Regions from separate parts of the Eubacterium sp. AM05-23 genome, predicted to be linked through region 3. Evidence: riboswitches for the same ligand, from Rfam matches in the RefSeq annotation. Region 3 holds a riboswitch; each other region holds the start of a gene.
The links. Region 3 has a riboswitch for cobalamin ahead of DW091_RS17245 (nitrogenase iron protein NifH). Riboswitches for the same ligand answer to the same signal wherever they lie in the genome.
Positions count from the first base shown of each region.

Region 1 (6,099 bases), on a different contig from region 3:
TAATGCGGATTTCAAAATGGGAGTGCGGTCCGGTTGAGTTACCAGTGCTGCCCATTAACGCTACGACTTGGCCCTTTTCGACCCGGTCACCAACGCTTACCTTAAATTCGGAGTTATGACCCATTCTCAGGACAGTTTTTCCATCGTCCATCATAATGTCAACGCATAATCCGTAACCGCCAAATTCACTTGCCCGGATGACTGTACCACTCTGCGGTGCGTAGATCGGCGTACCCATTGAGTTCGCAATGTCTACTGCAAAGCAGCCTGCGTGGCTTCCTGGCTTGTCTAAAGCGGAAATATTACCGGTTGCCGGTAAAATAAAGTTGCCTTTCTTTGAAGACATGGTCGGGTACTGCTTCGTTCCCTTTGAAACAATCTGAGCCACCGGCTCTTTCGCAACTGTTTCGGATAAGGTTGTTTCACTCACAACCTTACCGTCTTCATAGACGGTTTCGACTTCCTTATCAAGTTGTCCGTTCACACCTTGCTGTGTAACTACAGTTTGATCAACATATACATTTGGATCTTCCTGCTCAACGGTCTGGAAAGGTATGTCTTCTTTTTTAGTTGATGTTTTAGTCAGATTAATTTTTAAGATACTGGAGCTTGTCTCAGTCTCATTATTCTGGTTTTCTACATTCTCATTACTATTATTTTCAACGGTACCTTCAGCTGCTAAAGCTTCCTCTTGGGCTGGCTCATTGCTTTGGTCTCTTGCCACATCGGCTCCACCACGGCTTGCTACCTGGATTGGAGCGTTCGTACTCTCTTCACTCTTACTCGGATTAGTATTACCTGTTGCTAAAAGATTAGCGCACTCGTCCGGACTGTTTAAGTCCTCGAGCGGAAAATTCTTAGGCGTTTCTACAACGTCGCTCTGGATGTCGCATTTTACCAGCTTATCTGTACCCTGTACGTTACCGATCTTATTAATTGCACCTGCAATACCGGCCTGTACCTGATCAGATGAAGCCAGGTTTCCAACTTCCTGTCCGTCAACCTTTAATTCTACACCATGAACGCCGACCCAAAGGTTCTGCGCGTTCAATGCATCAGTAAATTCTTCCTCTGACAACATTGGTTTATTAAATGTGATGCTCTTTTTAATCTGTATATCATTGTAGACATATGCTGTTTCGATCGACGTTTTCGATCGCATATCCTGCTCTACCTGATCCAGACTCTGTGTAAACACAGCCGCATCCTTTGTATAGCCTAAAACCTCTCCGTCAACCATTACCTTGTAACCAAGACAGGTTGAAGAAAAGAATCCGAGAAGAAGCGCTACACAGAAACCTGTGAATACGACTTTTTCTCTTTTGCTCAAGTGCTTGGCGTAATGCGCAAGCTTCTTAAAAAACATTTGGAGCTTGCCACTTGAGCGATGGCTTTCGTTGCTAATGCCTAATCACCACCCTCCTATATATAATTTTGACCAAATTGTAAAGTTATTTACAATTTAGATATATTTTAACATATCCTTTGGCCCTTGCCAATACCTTAACCGAAATTACTTAATATTTTATGAAAAATTCATTAAAATATACGTGTTTTTGGTTTAATTAAGGCGGTTCTCGCCCCTTTACCGGCTTTTCAGTATTTTTTTCTTTACATTTAAGATTAAAACAAAGGGGAAAATCTTGTTGTAAAAAAATAAATTTACGAAAAACCCCCTGTCAGGGCCCAATAAACCTTGACAAAAGAAAATCAAAGGGATATGATAAAGACAACTTAATATTGTAAACATTATGTAAATGGGAAAAAGGTGAAAATCCTTTGCTGTAATCGCAGCTGTAATGCAATATGTCCCCTTATGTGCCACTGTCCGCCGGATGGGAAGGGAAGGGGAATGCCATTGTAGAGCCAGAAGACCGGCATAATGTTTTCTTAAAACGCTCCGATTTAGAGTTATTTAAGAGATACGTTCCTTAATCAATTTCGTATTTTTTGCCTTCTCTAGCCGGAGAAGGCTTTTTTATTGTACTAAATGAAGGTGAGGTCTTTCCATTGATTGAAATAAAAAAACAGGCAGAGCCTGCCAAAGAGTTTAAAGGTGACACCGTTATTAAAAGCCTGATGACCATTAAGCGGCAGCTTGAAGATAAACGCAGACTGTTCGGCATTCATGAATATGCCTTTGCCAAAACCAGCGACCTGCTGTTTTCCATGGGCACAAGGCTTTTATGCGAGGGAAACCAATGCGGCCATTACGGCGCTACCTGGGCCTGCCCGCCCGCGGTAGGCAGCTACAACAGCTGTGTCGCCAAATGCCGCTCCTACGAAAACGTCTGTCTGCTCTCAACCGTTACCGATTTAAAAGGCCAGTATGACTTTAGAGGCTGGAACCGGGCCCGCATATTTCACGAGGCCGCTACGGCCAAGTCTGCCCGTCTTTTCAGAGCCCATTATCCTGGCGCTCTGGTGCTCTCCACAGAGGGCTGTATCCTCTGCGACCAGTGCACCTACCCCGACGCCCCCTGCCGTTACCCAGACCAGATTTTTCCATCCGTGGAAGGCTATGGCATCGTGGTCATGGATCTGGCCAGCAAAACCGGCCTTTCCTATAATAATGGCCCCGAAACCGTTACCTATTTCAGCTTTGTGCTGTTTTAGCCCGATTCAGAAAGGAGAACCGCCATGAACCTGACTATTTCGCCCATCTCCACGGCCGAGCCCCTGCCCCCGGCCGTCGCTGTTTCCGATCTTCATGCGCTCAAAGAAAAATACAGCGTCCTCAAAAAAAAGGCCGCCACAGCCTACTGCGCCCTGGACGGCGTCCTCTCCCTTTTTCAGGCCATCGCCCAGGAAAAAGGGATTGACTTTAACCCTGTGGTTTTCTACCCCATGTCCTCCTTTGTGAGAGAACGGGACATCTGCAGGATGACAGAGCTGCTGCTGGAAAGCGCCTTTTCCGCCGGAGAAAAAAGCGTAGACTTCACCATCAACCTTTTTAACGCGGGCGTTATCTCCCTGTCCATTAAAACCGAGCAGCCCTGCCAGCCCCTTCCCCAGTATACCGAAGAGCTCCAGGCGCTCACTGCCGCCTATGACGGCATCCGGGACACCCGCCGAATCGGCGGCCGGGAGCTGACTTCTTTTATACTGAGACACAGCCCCGACCACGCCGAGGAGCGTTTTGGCAGCGATCTGCTATACGTCCGTTTTTAAAATCTTCTCAGCCGTCACCTCATCAATGATAAGGTGGCGCGCGAACCCGGTGTTCAGGCAGCCGATGGCCGATCCTACATTAGCCTCCACAGGCACAATGCCAATAAAATTCTTAATTTTAGAAAGCGGCCCCAGCGGAATCTGTATGGCAAAATCATCCTCACCTTTTATCTGCTGTCCCTTCCAGTTAAAAAAGTAAGACAGAATATTGGAGGTCGCCCGCTCCGTGATCAGCCGCCGCCCAAAGCGCAGGGCAGTGGCGTGGTCCGGCACACAGGGGTAGCCGCCAAGGGTCACCAGTGCGGTGTCTGTCTTTTTCCACAGGGCCAGAATACTGTTATAATTATCTGTCGTCACAAATAAATCCCGTTCCTGCTTGGTCGTAGGAAAGGCCGGCGAGATCAAAAAATCCGCCTCAAATCCCGTTTTTCGGGCAAAATCCGTAGCCAGCTCATTGGGATGGTAGCCCTTGTGCGGCACTGTGGCCGTCCCGATCAGCGGACAGACTTTCCCGCTGTACTGCCCAGCAAGCTCCCTGCCCGCTAAAATATCAATGACACGGCTGATATTATAACCCCAGCCAAGGCCAAGGATTCGGGTTTTAGGCAGGATTTCCAAAAGAAAATCCACAGCGGCTTCATAAAGACGCTCCTGGGTTTCGTTCTTATCCTCTGTGCAGCTGACCACCTGACAGCTCTTTAAGCCAAACCGGTTACACAGTTCCCGGCTTTTTCCAATGCTGGTGCTGTCAAAAGATTTGATCTCAATTTTAACAATACCTTCTTTGCGGGCTTTGTTCAGCAGATTGCTGACCGAAGGCCGCGAGATACCCATCGACTTTGCAATCTCTGCCTGAGTCATGTTCTCTTCATAATACATCTGCGCCGCGCTAATAAGACGGATCAGCTCCTTTTCTTTCATGATGATCTCCTTTACAAATGTCAACAGCTTTTTTCTAAATATACTCTATTTTTTGACAAATGTCAATCCACTATCTTTAAGATTCAAAATGCAAAATACTTTACATTTGTCAGTTTATTGCTTATTTTTCATATTTTTATGAATTTTTTCAAGGATTTTAAATTATTTTACGTTTTTTTGTTTGACAAATGTTAATTCCGGTGATATTCTATAAACAAGTTGAAACCGATACCGGAGGTGAGAGTATGTCAGTAGAAACCTTAAAAATCAAAAACATGTTATTGACATCTGCTAATAAAATTATAAGCAACGTCGAAAACTTAACCAGGCTGGATTGCGAGCTGGGTGATGGCGACCACGGAACCACCATGGAAAAGATCGCCAAAGCGCTGGTGACCGAAGTGGACGCCTGGAACGAAGAAACCGACCTGAAAGAAGCACTGGAAGCCCTGAACGATACCCTTGAGGATATCAGCGGCGGCTCCGCTGCCCCGCTTTTTGGCTCTTTTGTCTGTGGCATGGCCGATGCGGCCGACCCCAGCCAGGATACCGACGCCTTTATTAAGACCATCCTGCTTGGCGCCTATGAAGAATTTTTCGATACATCCGGCGCAAAGCCCGGTGGAAAATCCATGATGGACGCCATTTACCCTGCGACCGAGGTGATCCGAAACGCCGATAAGATTAATCAGGAAGTCCTGAACCAGGCCGCCAAAGCCGCCCGTGAAGGCTCCGACGCAACCTCAGATATGCTTGGCAAGTATGGACGCGCCCGCTACATCGGCGACCGCGCCATCGGCCATACCGACCCTGGCTCCGTATCCTTTGCCCTGTTCTACGAAGGTCTGGCAGAAGGCTATGCCCTTTAATGACGTTTTAATTTATTAAGATTCTCAGGAGGAATTTAAGATGAAATATGAAATCATGCACGTTGGCGTTCCTGTAAAGGAAACCGTATTACCTGAAGATTACGCCGAAGGCCTGAAGGTTTATATCTCCGGCCCAGACAACAACGACCTGAAATTTGAATATCTGCGCTTTGAAGAAGGCACACCCCTTCATCCCGACGTTGTGAACAAAACCCACGTTGCCTATAAAGTGCCAAATATCGATCAATTCATCGAAGAAGAAGGCGCCACTGTCCTAAACGGAAGAATGGCCGTCGATGAAACTCTGGACATCGCTTTTGTATCCGTACACGGCACAGTCCTCGAGCTCATGGAAATGAAGTGAGGTCCAGTTTTCAAAAAATACGATCTTTTTAAAAAACCAAATATAATCTAAATTAACAGGGGGAAATACTAAAATGACAATGAAAAAATTCTTAAACCAGCCGGAAAACATCGTATCTGAATTACTGGAAGGCCTGGAACTGGCAAACCCAGATATTATCGAAGTAACAGGAAACAACCTGGTGGTTAACAAAAAATTAAAAGACGCAGACCGCGTAACCGTCGTAACCTTAGGCGGCGCCGGCCACGAACCAGCCATCGAAGGCTTTGTGGGCGAAGGCATGGTTGACATCTGCGTGATCGGGGATATTTTTGCAGCGCCTGGCTATAAGGCCTGTATCGAAGCCCTAAAAATGGCCGACAAGGGCCACGGCGTTTTATTCGTAGTTTTAAACCATGCGGGCGATATGCTCACAGGCAACAAAACCATGAAGGAAGCCGCAAAATTAGGCTTGAACGTTAAGAAAGTCGTTACCCAGGAAGATATTGCCAACGCACCGCGCTCCAACGCCGACGACCGCCGCGGTCTGGTAGGCTGCGTGCCTGTATACAAAATCGCAGCAGCTGCCGCAGCTGAAGGCAAATCCTTAGACGAAGTGGCTGCCATTGCCCAGAAATTCGCAGACAACATGGCCACCATTGCCGTAGCTGCCAAGGGCGCAACCCACCCGGCAAACGGCGAAGTCATCTCGACCTTAGGCGATGATGAAATGGAAGTGGGCATGGGCCAGCACGGTGAAGGCGGCGGCGGACGCCAGCCAATGAAATCAGCCGA
Region 1 covers NZ_QUDF01000016.1:13,093-19,191, reverse strand. Annotated here, with positions in the region: gene DW091_RS17865 (peptidoglycan DD-metalloendopeptidase family protein) at 1-1,330, opposite strand, end outside; cobalamin riboswitch at 1,724-1,898, shown strand; gene DW091_RS17860 (DUF2284 domain-containing protein) at 2,011-2,616, shown strand; gene DW091_RS17855 (hypothetical protein) at 2,641-3,171, shown strand; gene DW091_RS17850 (sugar-binding domain-containing protein) at 3,154-4,092, opposite strand; gene DW091_RS17845 (dihydroxyacetone kinase subunit L) at 4,338-4,961, shown strand; gene DW091_RS17840 (hypothetical protein) at 5,002-5,325, shown strand; gene DW091_RS17835 (dihydroxyacetone kinase subunit DhaK) at 5,399-6,099, shown strand, end outside.
Region 1: linked by a shared signal. The riboswitch ahead of DW091_RS17860 (DUF2284 domain-containing protein) and the one ahead of DW091_RS17245 (nitrogenase iron protein NifH) in region 3 are both predicted to bind cobalamin.

Region 2 (6,099 bases), on a different contig from region 3:
GTTGATTTAACCGCAGAGGTTACACCAGAAGATACAACCGATAAAGTAATCTGGAGCAGCGAGGACGCTTCGATCGCCAGTGTATCCGATACAGGCCGTGTGGTTGGACAGAAAGCCGGCAAGGTAAAAATCAAAGCGGCAGCAGGTGAAAAGGAAGCCGTCTGTGAGGTTACCGTTACAGCGCGTGCCGCAGCGACAGGACCGTCGGTTTATTTTCGCTATAAAGATGGACGTATTCAGGAAATGGATGAAACGGGCAGCTTTACGTTAACCGCACTGGACGAAGGCAACTTTGTGTTGGAAGGCAGTGATAAAAAAGCTTTCTGGAATTGTTCCGAAGAATATAATAATGACGGAACAATAGGTACATACGTCTGGATATCGTCCGAATCCGGCCAGTATAATCCGCATGGGACAAGAACTGTCGAAGCCCGTGTCATTGATGGAGATACTCGATGGGACGATTCCCCGGACGTTATCAAGAGCTTTAAAATCAATGCTATTTCGTCAGGTATTGAAACTTTATCTCTTTATGTAGACAACAAGCAGGTATCTTTAGAAAAACCGGTTACCCTTGCAGGCAGTGAGGCAAAACAGGTTGAGGTAAGGGGACGCAGGGCAGGAGAGAGCAGTGAAACAGTAATGCCCAAGCAAAGCTATCAAGGCAGCAGTAGCGAAAGCATTGCTTCCATATCTTCAGATGGAACCTTTTTATTCGGTAAGCCGGGTACTTCGGACTTTACCGTTAAAATGATTGACAATGAAGCGGTAAGCGCGAGCTTCCGGGCAACCTCCGAAAAAGTCAACGTTGAGAGCATTGATGTTAAAGTACCGGAAGTCTGGTACATTGACGAGTGGAACGGACTCGGTGGTTATTATGTCGGCATTACCGAACACAGTGATGATCCTTATAAAATAACCACATCTCCGGAAAACGCGTCGAATAAGGAAGTCGAATGGAAGGCGCTTAACCCAGATGTCGCCGAATACATGGTAATGTTTGCCAATGGTATTGTCCCCAAAAAAGCAGGCAGCGCCTCCTTTGTGGTCACCAGTAAGGATAACCCGACTCAAAAGCAGACTGTCACCGTGGAATTCCGTTATAAAACGCCTCTGGAGTCTGCCAGAATGGATAAGACCATTGAAATTGAAAAATATCAGGACCTTAAGCTTGACCTGAACTGTAAACCAGAAGAAGCGACAGAGCAGCGTTTTAACTGGACCTACAGCGAAGACGGTATCGTGGATGTGGTCGATAGCGTAATCCAGAGAGAAGATGACTGGAAACGTGTGAAAGTTGAACACGTTCTGACGGCTAAAAAGGCAGGTAAGGTGACCGTTACCGGGACGCCCTTGGATACAACCGGCGGTGCTGAGGCAGTTACCTTTACCGTGACGGTTAACGAAGAAGGTACTGGCGAAACTATCGATTATGCTAAAATGGCAAAGGATGACCTGATTCATGGACAGCAATACCTGGAAGGCGACAGCATCAGTAAAAATGCATATGGTGATGAATGGAGCATTTTTACCACACTGCGTTCTGGTGGAACCATCGCCCAGGAAGATAAAGACGCCTATTGCGCAGCAGTAGAAGAAAAGGCTGCCGCCGGCTTCTTTGATAAAGCAGCGCCCACCGACCGTGCCCGCGTTGTTTTAACCTTAAGCGTAATGGGAAAAGATCCAACCGACATTGGCGGCGTCAATCTCATTGAAAAAACTTATAATGACGCCAGTCTGTCAACCCAGTCCTCCAACCAGGTCAGCTGGTCGCTCATCGCGCTGGACAGCCAGAAGTATGAAACGCCAGAGGGAGCACTCTGGAACCGCGATCAGCTCATCAGTGAGCTGCTTGAATTCCAGAAAGAAACCGGCGGCTTTGGTCTTAGCAAGGAAGGGAACGGCGACAGTATTGACATGACCGCCATGGTTCTCCAGGCCTTGGCGCCATATAATGATGCAGCGCACACAGAGGTACAGGCCGCTTTTGATAAAGGACTATCCTATATCAAGGCAAAGATGACCTCGAATTGTGGCTTTGTGGAAGGCGGATCTGAAAATGGATGTACAGGCGCGCAGGTACTAACCCTGCTTTCTGTTGCAAAAATAGACCCGTTAAGCGAAGCAAATGGTTTTACCTTCGGCAAAAAAAATCTGATCACAAACCTTGACAGTTTTAAGTTGGAAAGCGGTGGATTTAAAACCTATGCCGCTAATCAGGACGAGCCAGACAATGTTAAGCTCATGTCCTCTCAGCAGGTAACCTATGCGTTAGAAGCCTATGACCGCTTTGTCAGCGATGAAAACAGCCTGTATGATTTAACCGATGTTGGAAAACAAGAACCGGTTGATCCACCAGTCGACCCGGATGAAAACAAAGACAAAAAAGCTGCCCAGGCAGTGACCGACCAAATACTGGCTATCGGTGAAATTACCAGCTATGACCAGAAAGCAGCCGTAGATGCAGCGCGTCAGGCCTACAACAAATTGACAAAAGCCCAAAAAGCATACGTTACACCGGAAACCCTAAAAGTTCTCAGCGACGCCGAAGCAGCTGTTAAGGCATTGGCACCGCTGAAAGGCTATGTAAACTTTGACGTTGAACGCTTTACCATCGGACAAGGCTTCTATACAGAGCCTGTGCAGATTCCCTTCTATGCGGATGAAAATGGTGCAGATATTATTAAACGCGCCATTGGTGCAGAAAACTTTGTAGGGCAGGATACCTATCTGGAAGCCATCAAAGGTGCAGACGCAGGAAGCGATAAAATTAAGATTCCAGCCTATATTGTTCAAAAGCTGAACGGCGCAGATACGAATGCGGCCAAATCGTTTGGCAACGAATATGAAGACAATGCCCTCGGCCAGTTCTCATACAGCCAGGAAAGCGGCTGGATGTACTACGTCAATAATGTTGAGATGCCTTACGGGATTGCCGCCTATCAGCCTGAAAATGGCGATACCATGCGTCTGATGTTTACTTACTGTGGTTATGGAAAAGATTTAAGCGGCAAGGACTACGGAAGCTCCGAGCCTCTGGTCTCCATCGCCAATAAGGATGCGCTCATCGCAGCGGCAGCGGCGCTGAATACGCCACAGACCACCGCTTTAAATGAAAACACCGTAGACAGCGAAGCACTTAAACTGGCCTATGACCGTGCGCTCAGAGCCATTGAAGACATGACACTCAGCCAGGAAGCGACCGATAAAGTCGTTGAAAATATCGAAGCGACCCAAAAGGGTGATACCAGTTGGGTTGATACAGTTAAAGCCGTAGAAAAATTCGAACAGGAGGCCGAAGATCGGTTTGCGGATTATGAAGCCGTTCGTCTTCAGGACAGGGACGCGCTCAACGCACTTCTTGAAAAATATCAAAAAATGCCAGAGGAACAACGGGCATCTGTCCTCAGCCTTTCTCATTTAGAAGCCGCTAAAATTGAGATAGAAGCCCTTGAAAATGCTGAAAAAGATCTGAATACAAAAATCCAGGAAACTAAGAAAGTGTTGTCAGAAAATTACACTCAAGACAGCAGAGAGGCTGTAAATACCATCTTAGGCAGGGCAGAAGCTCTGGATACTCAGACAGCTGACGTAGACACGATGCAGAAAATGTCAAAAGAACTGTCCGATAGCATCAAGACACTGGTTCCCGCAGCCGATAAAACAGGCCTGGCAGAAAGCCTGGAAAAAGCAGAAGCGCTGACAGGCACCTATACAGAAGAAACCTGGCAGCCATTTGTTAAAGCACGGGAAGCCGCCAGAAGACTGATGGACAATCAGAACATCAAAGCGGAAGAACAAAACCTTGTGGAAACAGCTAAGGCAGAGCTTGACCGCACTATGAAAGCTCTTGTAGCCGCAGGTGATAAAACTGAACTGAAAAATATGATTGCAGAGGCAGAAAAAGTTAACACCGATCAATATACCAAAGCCAGCGTCGAAGCTTTCAACAAAGCATTGAAGGCCGCAAAGGCAGTGTACAGCGATCCCAACGCAACCGAAGCGCAGATCCATGAAGTTATGACCGCTTTGAAAAATGCGCAATTGGCGTTAGCAGTAAAAAGCCAGGGTGAGGATCCCCAAAAAGCAGATGGCGAGCAGGCCAAAAATAATGTGGAAGCCACAGGTAAGAACGTTGCGACAGGCATTGTAGAAGATACTGCAAACAGTGTGCTTATCTGTGTGGCTATGTTGGCTCTTATTGGTCTGGGCGGCATTGCGATAAGCCGAAAACATAAAGAACAATAAGCAAAAATACGATTTAAAACAGGTACTGTGAAAAGCAGTATCTGTTTTTTCTTAAGTTAAGGCTTGCGTTAATAAAATAAGCGTGTTAAAATAAAATTAAGTAAAGTTAAAAGCTTGTTCGAGGGAAATCAGGTGAGAATCCTGAATAGTCGCGCTACCGTGTGTCATTTTCAGTGACGAGTCGGGTTCTGAGAACAAGATAAGAAAGCGAACGTTCTACAGCGAGTTAGAGTTTCTGTTTTGCACTGGTCAAGTGTAAACAGGAGCTTTTTTTATTTTTATGATTGGCGCAGTAAAAATGAGACAAGGAGTAAAGGGGTAAAATGCCAGCAATGAGACGAAGAAATGATGAAGGAATCGTAAGTTCTGTAAATGATAGAACCTTTAGCGGAAGGCTCGAGGACATTAAGAGAGAGATGATCGTTGATGAATATGGAAAAAAGAAGGTTTGCCATACGTTTGTCATAAAATCAGTGTTTTCTACCAAGAGCTATATTTACAGAGGACCAGTGAGCATAAATCTTTTGGATTATTTTGAAATAGGAGAAAAAGTAGTACATCATGCGGGATATGCCGTTCCCAGTAAAAAAAAACGGGACCCAGGAACGCCGAGAATTTGCATCGAATGCTGTGAAATCATTCCAAGCGGAAACAGCAGCTGTCCTTTTTGTGGAAAAGGAATCGTGAGATAAAAAACGCATTATATGAAAAGTCAGCAAGAATGGAAAAGTAAATGTTTCTTAATGATGTTATACTATAGACAAGGATGATGAAATATGAACAGCCAGAAAACAATGGAAGAATGCCGCCGATACATTGAAGCGCATTTAAACGAGCCGTTAACCGCTGAGTATTTATCAGAAAAATTCGGCTATTCATTTTATCATTTTGCACATATGTTCAGAGCCTATTTTGGTGTACCGCCCGGTGTCTATATTCGAATATTGCGTCTGGAGAAAGCAGCTCAAGCGATTGAACAAGGCGAGTCCATCGCGCGGGCAGGGCAGGACGCCGGATTTGAGACACAAGCAGGATTTGCAAAAGCGTTTCAGCGACATTTTGGACTGAGTGCAACCCGTTATCGTAAGTTAAAACAAGGAGGGAACCAGTCTATGCAGCCGCAGATTATGGAAAGCAGGAAAATCAGGCTTATTGGGTATGAGTATGCACCGACAGGGGTTGATGCGCTTAATTATTGTAAGGATGGCGCTTACTGGTCAAATATCGACTTTAGCCAGTATGCGGATTATCATAACCAGTTTGCCCATCGTGGGGAGATTGGAGTTTGGGTAAATCCAAATGAAACAAGCGGGGAGCTGTCCTATTTTTATGGGATTGTTTCAAATAGGAATGAGCCAATGCCCAGAGGATTTAAAGAACTTATTTTACCAGATGCGAAGTATGCAACTTTTTCGATTGAGTCGCCTGAACCTTTTTCAACCACTCAGCTGGCAGCATCCGTACGAAAAATGTGGCAGTTCATTTTCACAGAATGGCTCGAGGAAAGAAAAATAATCTTTGAAGAGAACAAGCTGTGCTTTGAATATTACAGGGGAAAAATTATTCAGGTGTTTATCCCGATAAAATAGGCGCAATATTATAGGCAAACCGTTGAATCGATATAAGTGCATTTAAAGATGTTGAGAGACATTTTGATTTTGTGAACATTTAGCTTGATTTTAGACGTAAGATTCGATATAATAAAGCATATAAAAGATTATTGGATACAATTCATCTGACAGAAAAATAATTGACCCAAAGGCACAAGGAAGAAAATGGCATGACCATTGACAGCTCCACCGCTACTGTGAAAGTCAGGAACTTGCTTTGGGAATTTCGTGTGGAAATGCT
Region 2 covers NZ_QUDF01000021.1:27,410-33,508, forward strand. Annotated here, with positions in the region: gene DW091_RS19330 (Ig-like domain-containing protein) at 1-4,248, shown strand, start outside; adenosylcobalamin (AdoCbl) riboswitch at 4,347-4,491, shown strand; gene DW091_RS19335 (hypothetical protein) at 4,572-4,940, shown strand; gene DW091_RS19340 (AraC family transcriptional regulator) at 5,025-5,837, shown strand.
Region 2: linked by a shared signal. The riboswitch ahead of DW091_RS19335 (hypothetical protein) and the one ahead of DW091_RS17245 (nitrogenase iron protein NifH) in region 3 are both predicted to bind cobalamin.

Region 3 (6,099 bases):
CGGCAACCTGATCCTTTTTATTGGTAAAATACGTCTCGGTATCATTGTGATAATCGATGAGCTTCTGGGCAAAATCCTCCTTGTCCAGAACCTTTCCCACCAGTGTTAAATCCTTTTTCAGGTTCTCAAGGTTTTCGGCATAGTTTAACATAACAGGCGTAATACCAACCGCTTTCAGCTTTTCGGCCTCGGCCTCCTGGTCATTCCAGATAAACGCCACCTCTGGCGAAAGCTTCATCAGTTCTTCGATATTAATGGAAAAATCCTGGGAGATTTCTCCAGTGGAAATCTCTGCAAATTCCGGCGCAAGTTTGGTCATAAAGCTTTTTTTATACTGGGCCATCGCGCTGGGGTTAATGGACACAATCCTGTCACTTCCCCCGTCAACCGTCCACACAGCCGATGCCCATGGAATCGGGGTGATGGCTACCTTTGTAATCTTTTCCGGCAGCTCTACCTGGTTACCGCCCTCATCGGTTATAATACGCGCCTCGGCTTTGTCGGTACTCTCCGCGGTTTTTCCGCTGCTGGCGCAGCCTCCAAAAATCAAACTGACAGCCAGACACAGGCCTGCTGCTTTTAACCATGTTTTTTTCATTTTAAACTCCTTTATTTTTAATTACATAAAAAACTGTTTTAAATACTGACAGCCTTCTCGGCCGATAATACAGTAATCCCCCTTCATATAACGGTTTCCACTGAGGGCTGGGAAGGGCAAGGGAACCTTAACCGCTGTGTTTTCAGGAAGATACTGAAAATAAAGCGGATCCGCGACAACATAATCCACTTCTCCGGCAAGACCCCACTGGGAAGGAAGCTTTTCGACAATGGCGCACTCAACATAAAATTCATTTTTCAGGGCCGTACTCATCTGCCGGTTCAGCTCATGATCCCCTATCATCACTGCATTTCTCTGCTCCCGCTTAAAAGGCACTGTGTCCTGGGGGCATCTCCGGAACGCAGCGTCTCCTGTTATGCTTTCCAGATATTGATAAGCGGCCCTGACACCGCTCACGCTGACAGGCATCTGATAAAACCACGGCGTACCATACTGTTTTTCCATCCACTTCGCCAGCTCAAGGCCCACTTCTGAGATAACCCAGTTGACACTCGCTTTGGGCGCTTCTCTAAGTTCAGCAAGCTTTCCGCCTCCCAGCCAGCAGACAGCATAGCCCAGTTGGGCAAGCTCACGTACCAGCGCAGCAAACTGCCGCTGGTTTCCAAAAACAAAGGGGGTATACCCCACAAAATTGATTCGCTTTTCGGTGCGCTTACAACGCCGCATCTGCTTTCTTGAAACGTTGGATAGCGCTTGCTGTGTTCCCTCAAGGGCGTCTTGAAAGCCGTTGGTCTGGATGAATATTTTTTCCTTAAGCGAAGGAAAAGAGCTGTCGTCAAGACCCGTCATAACAGTTAGCGGTGTGCCCACAATGAACGCAGACTGCCTGTTTTCTTCCTGCATGACGGCGTCTATGCCCTTCTCGATGCTCTCAGCCGCGCCAAGTGTCACCTGGAGGTCGTTCATTCTTGAATACCAGAAAGGCTGTTCTCTGAAATCATCAATGGACCGTGGACAGGAGGCACAGCCCGCGCCTGTTACCAGACAGGCGCAGATCGAGCGGTCCCCTTCAAAAGCAGTCAGCGCGCCGCTGTAATCTGCTGCCAGAGGCGGCAGCGGACAGAGGCGCTCCTCTTTTCCTTCTTTGTGGTTTTCCTGATCGTGTCCAAATCCCTGAATGATTTCTTCAAGCCGTTCCACAGACTTTTTCTTCCGTTTTTCCATAGGACCCCGTCTGAAAACAGCGACCGGCACATTATAAGGATTATCCGCTTCTGATACCAGCGTCTCAAAATCGGTCTGTATAAGAATATCTGGACAGGAAACATAGAGCACCACCCCCTTTGTCCCTCTGGTCGTAACAAGCTCCTCGAGCATACCGCGGACTCTGTGCGCGCAGCTGCCAAGTGTATACTCTAGCCTGGAGACTGGACAGAGTCTCAGGCGGCTGAGGGCTTCTTTCTCCATTGCCCTGAAATAAAGAATTCGGAGACAGGCCGGCGGCCCCACTGCCAGAACGCGCACACCTTCAGTTTGGAAAAGAAGTCTGGACAGCGCTTCATCTCCCATTCCTGGCTGTGCTTTCTCAACCGTTGCTGTGCTCATGATGGTTCTCCTTCTCAAACTGATAGAGTATTTCACCCAGACTGTCCATCTCTGCATCAGAAAGGGGTTTCGGGAGTGTCCCGGCCTCCTGACGGGCTATGGCTCTGGCCAGTGCCATAAAACTTTTTTGCAGTGCTTCACCTTCGTCCTGCTCAAAAACAGTTGTCTTCTGATAGTCGGCAAGCCGAAGCGTATCACTTTGGCTGACAGAGGCCGCAATCAGGCTGCCTGTCAGCTCACCAAAGCGCTCGACAGCCCGATGGTCTGTACCAGGCCTGGCCCGGTTATGGATCAGTCCGCCAAGCAGGGGCTGTGCCCGGGCAGAATACCGCACAATGCTCATCATGATATTATTGGCGGCGTAAAGCGACATCAGCTCAGAGGAGGTGACAATATACACCTGATCCACACACTTTTTTCTCATAGGCATTGAAAATCCACCGCAGACCACATCGCCTAAAACATCATAGAGGATTAAATCCCAGCTCTCTTCAAATATTCCCAGCTTTTCAAGGGTCTCCATGGTAGTAGAGATCCCCATTCCCGCACAGCCAATGCCTGCCTCCGGTCCTCCAGCCTCTACACATGCCACCCCCGTCTCTCCCATAAACAGGATATCCTGTACCGTCACCTGTTCTCCTTTTTCATTCAGCTTTTGAATGACTGTGGGAATCCGCTTTCTCATCAGGCACCGGGTTGAATCCGACTTAGGATCACAGCCGATGTGAAGCACCCTTTTCCCCATTTTTGCGAAAGCGGCGGAAACATTGGCCGCAATGGTCGACTTTCCAATACCGCCCTTTCCATAAAACGCGATTCTCTTACTGCTCTTTTCCATAATTTCTCCCATAAAAAAAAACTCTTCTGACCGATTCATCAGAAGAGTTCCTCAACATAAGCAACACCCTCTCCTAATGATCCGTTAGGTTAGGTATAGACAAGAAATGTTGAAATATCCTGACTTGGGTTCATTGCCAGCTGTAACAACTTCCCAGAGAATGCTCTCCAGTGTTGATAAAACTTACAGCGGCTCCCCCTTACAGTGGCGGCACCGTACCGGATTCTCACCGGTTTTCATGCAACAAGTCTTCTATGTAATTTTGCTATATTATATCACGATATCTGATAATTCACAACCACTGCAATTAACTCAATTTTTGATTGCCAGCTATCGAATTTTTTGATAGTATAATTAAAACAAAAGAAAGGAATAGTATAAATATGATCTCTATGCAAAACATGAAATACATTGTCGAGATCGCAAAGCACCACTCGATCTCCGCTGCCGCCAAGTCTCTTTTTGTCTCACAGTCAACGCTTTCAACAGCGGTGCGTGAGGTGGAGCAGCAGCTTGGCATCTCAATTTTCAGACGAAATAACCGTGGCATTGAGGTCACCTTTGAGGGACAAGACTTTCTAAACCACGCCAAGGATATTGTGGAGCAGAGCGAATATCTTGAAAGGCGGTACAAGCACCGAAAAACCCTGCCCATGCGTTTTTCTGTTTCCACTCAACGCCTTCCCTTCTCGGTCATGTCCTTCATACAGATTGTCGAGGACCTTGAACTCAGGCATTATGACATCGCCATCCGCGAGTGCCCAACCCATGAGGTCATACACGATGTGGCGTCCAGGCGCAGTGAGCTTGGTATTTTATGTATTAACGAGCACTATCTCAACACCATGCAGAAGCTCCTTGATTCCAGTAATTTAACCTTCTGTGAGCTGGGGCAGCTCACCATTTATGTTTTCCTGCGGAAAAAGCACCCCCTGAGCGGAAACACCTCCCTGACGCTGGATATGCTCAGAGAATACCCCTTCGTAACCTATGACCAGGGCGAGGACAACATGCTGCATTTTTCTGAGGAAATCTTGTTTAATGAAATCTGGGATAAAAACATTCACGTCATTGACCGATGCTCCAAAATCGCCCTTGTCCGCGGCACAAACTGCTTCAGCATCGGCCCTGACCTGACCAACAGCGATGCTGACCGTATGCATTCCAACATGAGTGAAGTAAGGGCTGTCCGTCTTTTAGACAACGACCAGCGGCTCCACGCCGGATATATTCTCAGAAACGAGCACAGCTTAAGCGCCATCGGCGAGAAATATATTAAGGTCCTGACCGAAAAGATAAAATCCTTTGAAAAATGGGACTGAGAAAGTAAAAAAAGCCGTATTCACAATGATACGGCTTTTGTAACATTTTTTGACCCGGCGTTGTTTTTATGAAACACGACGGGCAATTACGGCTAAACGGCCATCGTTCAGTCCGACATTAAAGATACAGGTGGACAGTGTAAGGATCTCATCACCTGGCTGTACATTTACATCGGTCGCGACAATGCTCTGGTTTTTTATGTTTTGGTAATAGGCCAGAAAACTTTCATCGTCGGCAAATTCCAGCTGTCTGTAATCATAGTCCTGCTCAACCACCAGCACGGCAAAGATCTCCCAAACGCCGTCACCGCCCAGTTCTAGCGGTCTTCTGTAAACAATTTTATTGTGCTCTGTAATAAAATTTGGGTCTTTATAGTAATAAAGCAAATCGTCAAACATGACATGCACGCCGCTGCGCATGGTGCTATGCCCATAAATCAGCGAATTCTGGCTTCTGGGCTGCCACTTGTAATTCATATCTAAAAAGGGAACGCCTCTTTCATCCGACTCGCCGTTGAATGAGGTATACAAATATTTATCATTATCGGTTGTCTGTACTACAGGGGTATCGATATTTGTCCCTTCAATACTCAGCCAGCCAACGGTTTCCGGGTTTACCTCACGCAATGCCGCCCAGTCGATGCTGTTATCCTCGCGGTTTATGACCTGCATTTTAAGAATCGGTGTGTTGTTTGGAAAGAACTCTTTATAAAGCATCCACCCTGCCGCCCCTAAAAGGGCGAGAATGATCAAAATGATGACAATGTCACCAACGACACGCACAGCGCTTCTTTTTTTCTTCACTTTCTTTTTTGTCATATTTATGTTTTATATCCTTCGGGCCTGCTGTCCTTGCGCATTTGTATTTTAGTCAACTCGATTTTATAAAACCCAAAGGCTTCATACCTCCTTTTATGGTTATTCATTATATCAAATCTTTCTAAATTGATAAAGACTTAAATGATAACAAAAAGGATTTTGTGCTTGTCTTAAAAAAGAATAAAGCTGAAATACGTCAGGGTTTCCGGGCCATGGGTATAACGCAGGCCAGTTTTGATCACAATATCCATTACAATAATCCCATACCCCTCCACTGAGGGAAAGAGCTTATCTGGATACCGGCAAGGCTCGTGTGGGTAGGTGCACGCGTCACAGACCAGACACCCTTCTGTCGACAATACGAGACTGTTCGGCCGATGTGTCCGAAACTGCTGAGCTACTCTGGCCGTGACTGCCTCGTGTCTGATACGGGCATCCTGCCAGCCCCTTGCGTTATAGCGCCCTTTCAAATCCGCGACGGTAGAAAAAATCAGCACATTTTTATAGGAGAGACATTTCAGCACACAGCTTTCATAGCTTCCCACAGCCGGAGGGCACGCCCATGTCGCGTCAAATTGTCCGCAGCTGTTGTGTTGACACAAAGTCCGCGTCTGGTCTGAAAAAAGCAGCTGATCGGTCGTTGAAAAAGCGCATTCATTCACACCCATTTCCTGCGGTGATGGGTGCATAAACACACTCGGATGATTCATGATTTTTTCATTCGTATTAAATGCTGTTCTCAAATTATCCATTGTTACCTCAAATCTAAAACGGCTTTACACACTGATGCGATTCTCTGCCGTAGCACAATCCCCAGTCTCCGGCGTCTCTTTGCAGTGAGCACTGCAGAAATGACAGAGTGCGTCCGGATTGCGTAGCTCTCTGGCCTTTTGAGGACAGTAATACTGATCAAACTGCTGCTCCAGAAACTGTCCGTCAAAGTGGCTTCCTACAGG
Region 3 covers NZ_QUDF01000015.1:19,589-25,687, reverse strand. Annotated here, with positions in the region: gene DW091_RS17255 (ABC transporter substrate-binding protein) at 1-598, opposite strand, end outside; gene DW091_RS17250 (nitrogenase component 1) at 620-2,164, opposite strand; gene DW091_RS17245 (nitrogenase iron protein NifH) at 2,145-3,002, opposite strand; cobalamin riboswitch at 3,096-3,273, opposite strand; gene DW091_RS17240 (LysR family transcriptional regulator) at 3,395-4,324, shown strand; gene DW091_RS17235 (class B sortase) at 4,391-5,143, opposite strand; gene DW091_RS17230 (DUF2284 domain-containing protein) at 5,314-5,895, opposite strand; gene DW091_RS17225 (DUF2115 family protein) at 5,920-6,099, opposite strand, start outside.